Regions from separate parts of the Cupriavidus sp. a3 genome, predicted to be linked through region 1. Evidence: riboswitches for the same ligand, from Rfam matches in the RefSeq annotation. Region 1 holds a riboswitch; the other holds the start of a gene.

What was found. A riboswitch is a leader RNA that binds a small molecule or an ion and turns the genes downstream of it on or off. The one in region 1 is predicted to bind glycine.
Region 2: linked by a shared signal. The riboswitch ahead of gcvT (glycine cleavage system aminomethyltransferase GcvT) and the one ahead of ACAD63_RS31280 (D-amino acid dehydrogenase) in region 1 are both predicted to bind glycine.

The regions. Positions count from the first base shown of each region.
Region 1 is NZ_CP170644.1:2,085,869-2,091,170, forward strand. It holds gene ACAD63_RS31270 (sialidase family protein) at 1-80, opposite strand, end outside; gene ACAD63_RS31275 (TonB-dependent receptor) at 86-2,371, opposite strand; glycine riboswitch at 2,626-2,727, shown strand; glycine riboswitch at 2,728-2,858, shown strand; gene ACAD63_RS31280 (D-amino acid dehydrogenase) at 2,913-4,178, shown strand; gene ACAD63_RS31285 (Zn-ribbon domain-containing OB-fold protein) at 4,312-4,710, opposite strand; gene ACAD63_RS31290 (thiolase domain-containing protein) at 4,735-5,302, opposite strand, start outside.
Region 2 is NZ_CP170643.1:181,751-187,052, forward strand. It holds gene gcvP (aminomethyl-transferring glycine dehydrogenase) at 1-411, opposite strand, end outside; gene gcvH (glycine cleavage system protein GcvH) at 511-891, opposite strand; gene gcvT (glycine cleavage system aminomethyltransferase GcvT) at 991-2,118, opposite strand; glycine riboswitch at 2,213-2,337, opposite strand; glycine riboswitch at 2,359-2,445, opposite strand; gene ACAD63_RS00740 (glycine zipper 2TM domain-containing protein) at 2,515-2,745, opposite strand; gene ACAD63_RS00745 (UvrD-helicase domain-containing protein) at 3,011-5,107, shown strand.

The DNA of each region.
Region 1 (5,302 bases):
CAGGCGATCACGCCGGCGGCAAGGAAGCGGAAGCTGCGGGGCAAGCGCTGCAGGGGAATGGTCAGGATCGGACTGGTCACTGCACTCAGAAGGAAAGCTTGGCCTCGGCGTAGAACGTCCGGCCCGGGTACGGGTGGTAGACGAAGTAACGCTGGTCGGTCAGGTTGTCGATGCCAAGCCCGAGCCGCACGTTCCTGGCGGGCTTGTAGGTCACCTTGACGTCGAAGGTCAGGAAACTGCTGGTGCCGCCGAAGGTGTCGGGATTGACGTCGCTGTTATCGAGCGTATTGTACTGCCGCCCCGAATAGGTCATCGCCAGCGTGCCGGCCCATGCCGGCGTAAAGCGGTAGGTGCCGACCAGGTTCGCGCGCCACTGCGGGATGCGATAGAAATACTTGCCCACCGATGCCGGGTTATTGGCATTCTCCAGCGTCTTGGAATGGTTGTACGCGCCGCTGGCCGACAGGTCGAAGCCGCTGGTCAGCACGTCGCGCCCGTCGTAGGCAAGCTCGATGCCACGCGTACGCACGCGGTCCACGTTCTGGAAACTGGTGACGGTGGGGAACACCGTGGTATTGGTCTGGCTGACCAGCGCATCGCGGATGTCGTCTTCATACACCGACACGCGGAAGTACGAACGGTCGACCGTGCGTTCGAAGGTCAGGTCCTTCGAGAAGGAGCGCTCCGGTTTCAGGTTGGGATCGTTGTTGATCAGCGAGGTGCCGGTGATGCGGCCCTGGAACAGCTCGGCGACGGTCGGGTAGCGCCAGGCCTGGCCGAGCGACAGCCGGCCCAGCCAGTCCTGACCGATGGCCTTTTCCAGCGCCAGCTTGGGCGACCAGTTGGACTCGCTGCGCACCGGGTAGGCGACATCTACGCCTGGCTGGCTGCGGCTGCCGTCATAGGCGCGCCAGTGCTCCCAGCGCACGCCCGGGATCAGCTTCCAGTCCTCGGCGAAGTACCACGCGTCCTGCGCGTACAGCGCCTGCGTCTCGGTCTTGCCGGCAAAGGCGTTGTTGAACGCGGAGATGGTGGCGGCCTGCCAGTCCGAGGTGTTGTAGGTGGTGTTGCTGAGCCTGTAGTTGTCGTAGTGGTAGCCGAGGGTGACCCAGTGGCCGCCCTTGAGCTGCTGCGGGCGGTAGTCGGCCTTCAGGTCGAGCGTGCGCCAGCCGGTGCCGTCGCCATAGGTCACCGTGCCCGGGCCATTGCCCGCGGTGCTGGCGGTGCGGCTGATGTCCTTGGTGACATCGAACAGCGATGCCACGCCGGAGAAATTCCACCCGGTCTCGTTGCGCGTGCGCAGCGACAGGCCGTAGAGCCAGCGCGCGTCCTCGCCATTGCCCGGCGCAAACGCGTTGGCGGGGATCACGTAGCGGAGGCCGCCGATATTGACCGGGCCGCTCGACACCACGTTGCCGTCGGCATCGCGCAGGTAGCTGCCGGTGGCGCTGGAGCGGTCCTGCTGCCAGTAGGCGGCGGTGAATTGCGCCTGCAGGGTATTGGTGATGTCGTAGCCGAGCTTGAGCTTGAGCTGGTCCTGCACGGTGTGCGTGACGCCCTCGCTGTTGACGCCCATCACGGTGCGGTCGGCGCCGGTCTGGTCCTGGTCGAAGTAGGCGCCGGTCACGGGCTTGTCGGCCGAAGTCGCCCGCACGCTGGAGCGCGCCGCGGTGTAGAAGCTCAGCGGCTGGCTCTTGCTGTCCTGCCGGTCGACGCTGACCAGCCACGAGAACGGCCCGGCGCGGTCGCCCACGTAGGCGTTGGCGTGCACGCCGTTGAAACTGTCGTGCGTGCCGTACAGGTTGAAGCGCTGCGTGAATAGCTGCACGCTGGCATCGCCCTCGAACTTCTCCGGTGTGCGCGTACTGATCAGCACGGTCGCGCCCAGCGAATTGCCCGGGTACAGCGCCGAATACGGGCCATACAGCACGTCGACGCGCTCGATCTCGGCGGCGTTGACCAGCGACCAGCGCGGCGGGAAAGTGAAATCGGAGCCCAGCAGGTTGGAAAGCAGCAGGCCGTCGGCATAGACCAGCCCGCGCGCCGACTGGCGCGAGCTAGTGCTGCGCACCGAGATGATCGAGTTCATATCGCCGATGAAGCGCTTGCGCACGGCGAGGTTGGGCGCGTACTTGAGCGCGTCTTCGGTGTTGACCACGTTGAAGTCCGCCATGCGTGCGGCGCTGATGCCATAGGCGGGCGATGGCGTATTGGGCGGCGTGGCCGGCGTTTCGCCGCGCCCGGTCTTCGCCGAGACCACGACTTCCTGCAAGGGCTGCGGCGCGCTGACGGGTTCATCCGGCTGCGCGCCGGCGATGCCGGGGCCCATCAGCGCGGCCGAGGCGGCCAGCGCAATCCGATTTCTTCTCACTGGAATACCTTTTCTGTTCTTCTGGCTCGCCCGACCGGTGCGCCGTATCCGGCTCGTGCTACGGCGCACTTCCTCCGCGTAGCGAGTGCTGACATTCTAGGGGGCGGGTCGGCTTGACGCAGTGCGACATAGCGCCGCGCCGGTAAAGAAGCGACTCGACCCATCCATGCGAACACGACTGGCTCTATTCGCGTTTACCCGCATATCCACTTGCGGCCTTTGTCTCTAGATTTGCGCGGATTGGCGTTCGCGCCAACGTGATGCTGGGAGAGACTGATCCGGCGGCAGCCGCCGCGGACAGCGCCGAAGGAGCAACCGCCCCGGAAACTCTCAGGCAAAAGGACCGGTATCACGCGTCACAGCACTCTGAAGAATGCCGCCATCGTCAGCCGGCATACCGAAGGAGCAAGCGGCCCCCGCCACCGGTACCCCCGGGCACCACCGGCGGCTGTCGTGAATCTCTCAGGTCAGGAACAGAGGGGGCGTCCGCCACGCATGTCGCGTGCGGGCTCCCACCCCGACGTTTCTGGACTGCCAGATCATGAAGACAATCGCCGTCATCGGCGGTGGCATCACCGGTGTCACCACGGCCTACGCGCTCGCCCGGCGCGGATTCTCCGTCACCCTGTTCGAGCGCCACCGCTACGCCGCGATGGAAACCTCGTTCGCCAACGGCGGGCAGCTATCCGCCTCCAATGCCGAGGTGTGGACGCACTGGTCCACCATCATCAAGGGCCTGAAGTGGATGCTGCGCAGCGACGCCCCGCTGCTGGTCAACCCGCGCCCGAGCTGGCACAAGCTGAGCTGGTTCGCCGAGTTCATCGCCTCGATCCCGCATTACCGCCGCAACACCATCGAGACCGCGCGCCTGGCCATCGCGGCGCGCGAGCACCTGTTCGCGTGGGCGGCGCAGGAAGGCATCGACTTCGACCACAAGCGCGAAGGCATCCTGCATATCTATCGCGACAAGGCGGGCTTCGAGCACGCGGGCCGCGTCTCGGCGCTGCTGGCGCAGGGCGGGCTGGAGCGCCGCGCGGTGACGCCGGCGGAAATGCGCGCGATCGAGCCGACGCTGGCCGGCACCTACTACGGCGGCTATTTCACCGAAAGCGATTCGACCGGCGACATCCACAAGTTCACCAGCGGCCTGGCCGCCGCCATCGAGCGCATGGGCGTGCACTGCCGCTACGGCGAGGACGTGCGCAAGGTCACCACCGATGGCCGCAGCGCCAGCGTGACCGTGCAGGAAGGCGCGGACAGCGCCACCTCGACCTTCGACGGCGCGGTGATCTGCGCCGGCACCGCCAGCCGCGCGCTGGCCGCCGGGCTGGGCGACCGCGTCAACATCTATCCGGTCAAGGGCTATTCCATCACCGTCAACCTGAACGACGCGGGCAGCCGCACCGCGGCGCCGACCGTCAGCCTGCTCGACGATGAAACCAAGCTGGTCACCAGCCGCCTGGGCGACGACCGCTTCCGCGTGGCCGGCACCGCGGAGTTCAACGGCTTCAACCGCGACATCCGCGCCGACCGCATCCGGCCGCTGGTGGAATGGGTGCAGCAGTGCTTCCCCGGCGTCAGCACGCGCAGCGTGGTGCCGTGGGCGGGGCTGCGGCCGATGCTGCCGGATATGCTGCCGCGTGTTGGGCGGGGGCGGGCCCGGTGCGTGTTCTACAACACCGGGCATGGGCACCTTGGCTGGACGCTGTCGGCGGTGACGGCGGATATGGTGGCGGGGGTGGTGGCGCAGGCGCTGGTTGAGCCGAAAGTCTCGGGCGTGGGCTCGCTGGGACTTGCCAAGGCTTGAGATTGCCAGTTGAGCGCCTCGCTATTGCCAGCGCTGGCCCTCTCCCCCAGCCCCTCTCCCGCTCGCGGGAGAGGTACGGGGGAGAGGGCGGGAGCCTCCACGGAGTGAAGCGCCATCGCCCGCCGTGAACCGCTCAGGCCGGCGCAAACACCGGCACCGGCGCCCCATCCACGCTGGGCGCGAACCTGACCTTCACCTTCTGCCCGATGCGCACCTCATCGAGATCGCAATCGACGATATGGGTCATCATGGTCACGCCCTCGTCCAGCGTCACATAGGCAATGCAATACGCCTGCGGGCCAGCCTTGCGCGTGACGCTGTACGAGTAGATGGTGCCGCGGCCGCTGGCGGTCTTCCAGACCGTATCGCCCATGCAGAACGGGCACAGCGTGCGCGGATACCAGTGCGTCTTGCCGCATGACTGGCAGTGCTTGACCAGCAGCCGGCCTTCGCGCGCGGCCTGCCAGAATTCGATGTTGTCGGGCTGTTCGTCCGGGGCCTTGTAGGCCATGGGAGTGTGCGGGGTCGTCATGTCAGTTGCTCCGGCGATCGTTCATTATTCGCGCTCGAGGATCAGGGTGGCGCTGCCGTGGCGCGAGCCCAGGTAGCCGCCGGTGCCTTGCGCCAGCGCCAGGTCGCAGTTCTTCACCTGCACCGCTGGATGCGCCTCGCCGCGCAGCTGGCGCACGGCCTCGATCACCTTGGTGATGCCGCCGCGGTTGGCCGGGTGGTTGTTGCACAGGCCACCGCCATCGGTATTGAACGGCAGCTTGCCGACGCCCGAGATCAGGTTGCCGTCGGCCACGAACTTGCCGCCTTCGCCCTTCTTGCAGAAGCCCAGGTCTTCCAGCTGCATCAGCACGGTGATGGTGAAGCTGTCGTAGATCGAGGCGTACTTGATGTCGGCCGGGGTCACGCCGGCTTCAGCGAACGCGGCCGCGCCGGAAAACTTCGCGCCCGACCAGCTCAGGTCGACCTCGCCGCCGAGCTGGCCCTTGACGTATTCACCGGCGCCGATGATCTTCACCTTCGGGCGCCTGAGCGTGGCCGCGATCTCGGGCCGCGCCACGATCAGCGCGCCGCCGCCGTCGGACACCACGCAGCAGTCGAGCTTGTGCAGCGGG
Region 2 (5,302 bases), on a different contig from region 1:
GCCTTGCGAGATTTCCGGCTGGTAGGGCGTGTAGGCGGTGTACCAGGCCGGGTTCTCGAAGATATTGCGCAGCACGACCGCGGGCGTGACGGTGTTGTAGTAGCCCTGGCCGATAAAGCTCTTCAGTACGCGGTTCTTGCGCGCCAGGCCGCGCAGCTTGGCCAGTGCGGCTTCCTCGCTCAGCGGCTCGGTGAACTCGCCCATCGGCATGCCGTCGCGGCGGCGGATGGCGGCGGGGATCACGGCATCGATCAGCGCGGCGCGGCTGTCGTAGCCGAGCACCTTCAGCATGTGCTGCTGTTCGGGGGTATCGGGGCCGATGTGGCGGGCGGCGAAGGCGTCGCGCGCCTCCAGTTCGGCCAGCGTGGGCCGGTTACCTTGGGCGGCGGTCATGGGAAGCGGGGCGTTCATTGGCAAGAACCTCGTGGGGAGCGCTGCGGCAGGTGGTCAGCCGTGCCGCGGCGCTGCAAATGCTGTGTGCCGATCCCGGGTGCGGGACCGGCGGGGCGATCAGGCGCCGACGCTGGCCTTGTACGCGTCGGCCGACATCAGGCCGTTGACGTCGTCGCTGTTGGCCGGCTTGAGCTTGAACAGCCAGGCGTCGAAGGCATTGGCATTGACGCTTTCCGGCTCGGCCGTGGCGGCTTCGTTGACGGCGATCACTTCGCCGGCCACCGGGGCGTAGATATCGGAAGCGGCCTTCACCGATTCCACCACTGCCAGCGCGTCGCCGGCACCGACCGACTTGCCCACTTCGGGCAGTTCCAGGAAGACGATGTCGCCCAGCGCATCCTGTGCGTGGTCGGTGATGCCAATGGTGAGCGTGCCGTCGGCTTCGACGCGCACCCACTCATGCGACTCGGTGTATTTGAGGTCGGCGGGGAAATTCATGAAGGTTCTCCGGATTCAGATCTGTTTCTTGTTGGGTGATGCCTGCCCGGCAACGCTGCCGGCAGGCGAGGGCGACCGTTGGGTGAGCGGATGTTTCCCTTAGCTCACGAGTGCCTTGCCATTACGCACAAACGGCAGTTTAACCACAGTCGCGTTGAGTTTGCGGTCGCGGATCTCCACCTGCACGGTGTCGCCGACGTTCACGCCCTGCGGCAGGCGCGCGAACGCGATCGATTGCGACAGCGAGGGGCTGAAGGTGCCGCTGGTGATTTCGCCGTCACCGGCGGCGGTGATGACCTTCTGGTGGGCGCGCAGCACGCCACCTTTGTCGCGCAGGATCAGGCCGAGGAATTGCTGGCGCGAGCCGGCCGCGGCCAGTGCCGCCTTGCCGGTGAAGTCGCGCTCGCTCTGCAGGTCGACGGTCCAGGCCAGGCCCGCGTCCAGCGGCGAGGTGCTGATATCCATGTCCTGGCCATACAGGTTCATGCCGGCTTCCAGGCGCAGCGTGTCGCGCGCGCCCAGGCCGGCCGGGCGCACGCCCGCGGCATTCAGTTTTTCCCACAGGCCGGCGACGCTGGCCGCCGGCACCACCAGCTCGAAGCCGTCTTCGCCGGTGTAGCCGGTGCGCGCGACCATGACTTCGCCAAGTGCGGGGTCCTGCACCACGACAGCGTTGAACGGCTTGAGCGCATCGGAAGGCTGGGTCGACGGGAAGGTACTCCACACCTTGGCGCGGGCGTTAGGGCCCTGCACCGCGACGATCGCCAGCGGCTGCGCGCCCGCGGGCGCAACATCTTCACGGCGCGGGGTGATGGTCACGCCGCTGCCGGTGGCGTCGTTGCGCGCACGGATCCAGTCGATATCGCCGACCGCGGTGCTGGCGTTGACCACCAGGCGGAAACGGTCCTCGGCAAAGAAATAGACGATCAGGTCGTCGATCACGCCGCCTTTTTCGTCGAGCATGCACGAGTACAGCGCCTTGCCCGGCGTCTGCAGCTTGTCGACGTTGTTGGCCAGCAGGCCGCGCAGGAAGGCGCGGGTATTGGGGCCGCTGAGGTCGACCACGCACATGTGCGACACGTCGAACATGCCGGCGTCGGTGCGCACGGCGTTGTGTTCTTCGATCTGGGAGCCGTAGTTGACCGGCATGTCCCAGCCGCCGAAGTCGACCATGCGGGCGCCGAGGGCGCGGTGGATGGCGTTGAGGGGCGTGGCCTGGAGCGTCATGGAATCCTCGGGGGCAATGTCGGGTTGCGAAAACAAAAAAGGGCCATCCGCCGCAACGATCGCTATGCCAATGGCCAAGCAATCCGCTGCGGCGGATGACCCCTCTGTCCTCGATACCTGAGAGATTACGAGGCGGATTCGTTGAATCCCGTCCTCGCGCGCCCCTTCGGTGGGCACGCTCGCCACGAATGGCGGGTGCCGCTCTCCAGAGTGCGGCATGCATCGTGTGCATGTTGCATGCCGATCCGAGCGGTCCGTGGTGCCTGAGAGTTTTCGGGTGATACCCCTTCGGCGGCGCAGATATGCGCGCTCTCCCGGTCGGATGCGCGCAATGTACGGGAGGGCCCTGCCTTTGTCAACGCGGCGGGCGCCCCCCGCCAGCAGCCATTCGCCCTATCAACGGCGATGGTCGTCGGTCATTACGTTACCGACCACGCCGCCCAGGGCGGCACCGCCCAGCGTGCCTGCGGCACTACCGTGCGTCAACGCAGCACCGCCGGCCGCGCCCACGCCGGCACCAATGACCGTGTTGCGCTGCTTCGGTGTCATGTCGGCACAGCCGGTGGCCAGGGCCGCAACGGCTATGCCGGCCATCGTCGCTTTGGAAAAGGCTCGTAGCATTTTCATGATGGGCTCCGAAAGTAACTTTGAGTACGTTCGGGACGCAGGTCTGCCATCCCGCCATACTGGTTAGAGGAGGGCCCGGACGCCCGGTTTTGGGACTTACCAAGTGTTACTTCGGTAACGTCCCCGCCCCCGGAAAAAGCGGTTCCCGCTGACTGATCAGGGCCGGCCCAGCGTGTTAACATGATTAGCTTTGCGTCCGGCGCCGCCCCATGTGGTGTACAGGGCGCGACGCCGCCCCGACCACCCCCCGCAAGCATTCCCGCGCATGAGCCACGGCCTCAACGCCGCCCAATCTGAAGCCGTCCGCTATCTGGACGGACCCTGCCTCGTCCTTGCCGGGGCGGGCTCGGGCAAGACCCGCGTGATCACGCAGAAGATCGCGCACCTGATCGAAGACAAGGGCTTCGAGCCGCGCCATATCGCCGCCGTCACCTTCACCAACAAGGCTGCCAAGGAGATGCAGGAACGCATCGGCAAGCTGATGGAAGGCAAGACCACGCGCGAGGGCAAGCGCATCCCGCTCAAGCAGCTCACAGTCTGTACCTTCCACTCGCTGGGCGTGCAGATTCTGCGCATGGAGGCGGAACACGTCGGCCTGAAGCCGCAGTTCTCGATCATGGATTCGGACGACTGCTTCGGCCTGATCCAGGAGCAGCTCGGCACCACCGACAAGAAGCTGATCCGCGGCGTGCAGAGCACGATCTCGCTGTGGAAGAACGGCATGGTCGACCCCGAGGCCGCGATCGCGCAGGCGGCCAATGCCGACGAGCACCAGGCCGCGCTGGTCTACCGCAACTACGTCGCCACGCTGAACGCGTACCAGGCGGTGGATTTCGACGACCTGATCCGCTTGCCCGCGGAACTGTTCGCGCGCAACGAAGCGGTACAGCTCAAGTGGCAGAACCGGCTGCGCTACTTCCTGGTCGACGAGTACCAGGACACCAACGCCTGCCAGTACCAGCTGCTCAAGCTGCTGGCGGGGGGCTCGCACCTGCGCGCGCCGGCCTTTACCGCGGTGGGCGACGACGACCAGGCCATCTACGGCTGGCGCGGCGCCACGCTGGACAACCTGCGCGGGCTGCAGACCGACTTCCCCGACCTCAAGGTGATCAAGCTGGAGCAGAACTACCGCTCCACCGTGCGCATCCTGGAAGCGGCCAACGCGGTCATCGCCAACAATCCCAAGCTCTTCGACAAGAAGCTGTGGAGCGAGCACGGCATGGGCGATCCCATCGCCATCCACCCGATGAACGACGAGGAGCACGAGGCGGAGTCGGTGGTGTTCCGCCTGTCGGCGCACAAGTTCGAGCGCCGCGCGCAGTTCCGCGACTACGCCATCCTGTACCGCGGCAACCACCAGGCGCGGCTGTTCGAGCAGATCCTGCGGCGCGAGCGCATTCCCTATGTGCTGTCGGGTGGCCAGAGCTTCTTCGACAAGGCCGAGATCAAGGACATCTGCGCCTACCTGCGCCTGATCGCCAATCACGACGACGATCCCGCCTTTATCCGCGCAATCACCACGCCGCGCCGCGGCGTCGGCAATACCACGCTCGAAGTGCTGGGCACGTTTGCCGGGCAGGCCAAGGTGTCGTTGTTCGAGGCGGCGATGATGGGCGGCATCGAGGGCAAGCTGCAGCCGCGCCAGCTGGAGCCGCTGCGCGTGTTCTGCGAATCGATGGTGCGGCTGGCCGACCGCGCGGCCAAAGATCCGGCCACCGAAGTGCTCGACGACCTGATGGCCGGCATCCACTACGAGGCATACCTGTACGACAGCTTCGACGAGCGCCAGGCGCAGTCGCGCTGGACCAACACGCTGGAGTTCCTCGAATGGCTCAAGCGCAAGGGCACCAAGCCGGAAGCGGCCGAGGGCGAGGAAGCCACCGGCTATGACAACGCCGACGGCTTCGGCAGCGAAGGCAAGAACCTGCTTGAGCTGACGCAGACCGTGGCGCTGATGAGCATGCTCGAAGGGCGCGAGGAAGATCCCGACGCCGTGCGGCTGTCCACGCTGCACGCGTCCAAGGGGCTGGAATATCCGCACGTGTTCCTGGTCGGCGTGGAAGAGGGCATCCTGCCCCACTGCCGCGAAGACGACGACATGACCGACGAGAAGATCGAGGAAGAGCGCCGGCTGATGTACGTCGGCATCACGCGCGCGCAGCGCAGCCTGCAGATCAGCTGGTGCAAGAAGCGCAAGCGCGCGCGCGAGACGTACTCTTGCCAGCCGTCGCGCTTTATCGGCGAGATGAAGCTGGAAGAAGCGCCGGCACCCAAGGACGAAACTCCGGCGATGAGCCCCAAGGACCGGCTCGGCGCGCTCAAGGCGCTGCTCGGCGGCCCAGGCAAGACGGCGGCAGGCTGATCTTAGGTACGAAGCCCGATACAAAACCCTACCAGGCCGACAAGACCGCGCGCGCCGCTGTCCTTAGCATGACGGTTGTGCCGCTCTGCGCTTTTCACGGTGTGCGGCTTGCGGCGGCAGGGGCTGCCCGGGTCTTGCCGCGCCAGACATCAAGTCTGGCTTTTCCCTGTAATTGGCCCCCGCCGCGCCAGCGTG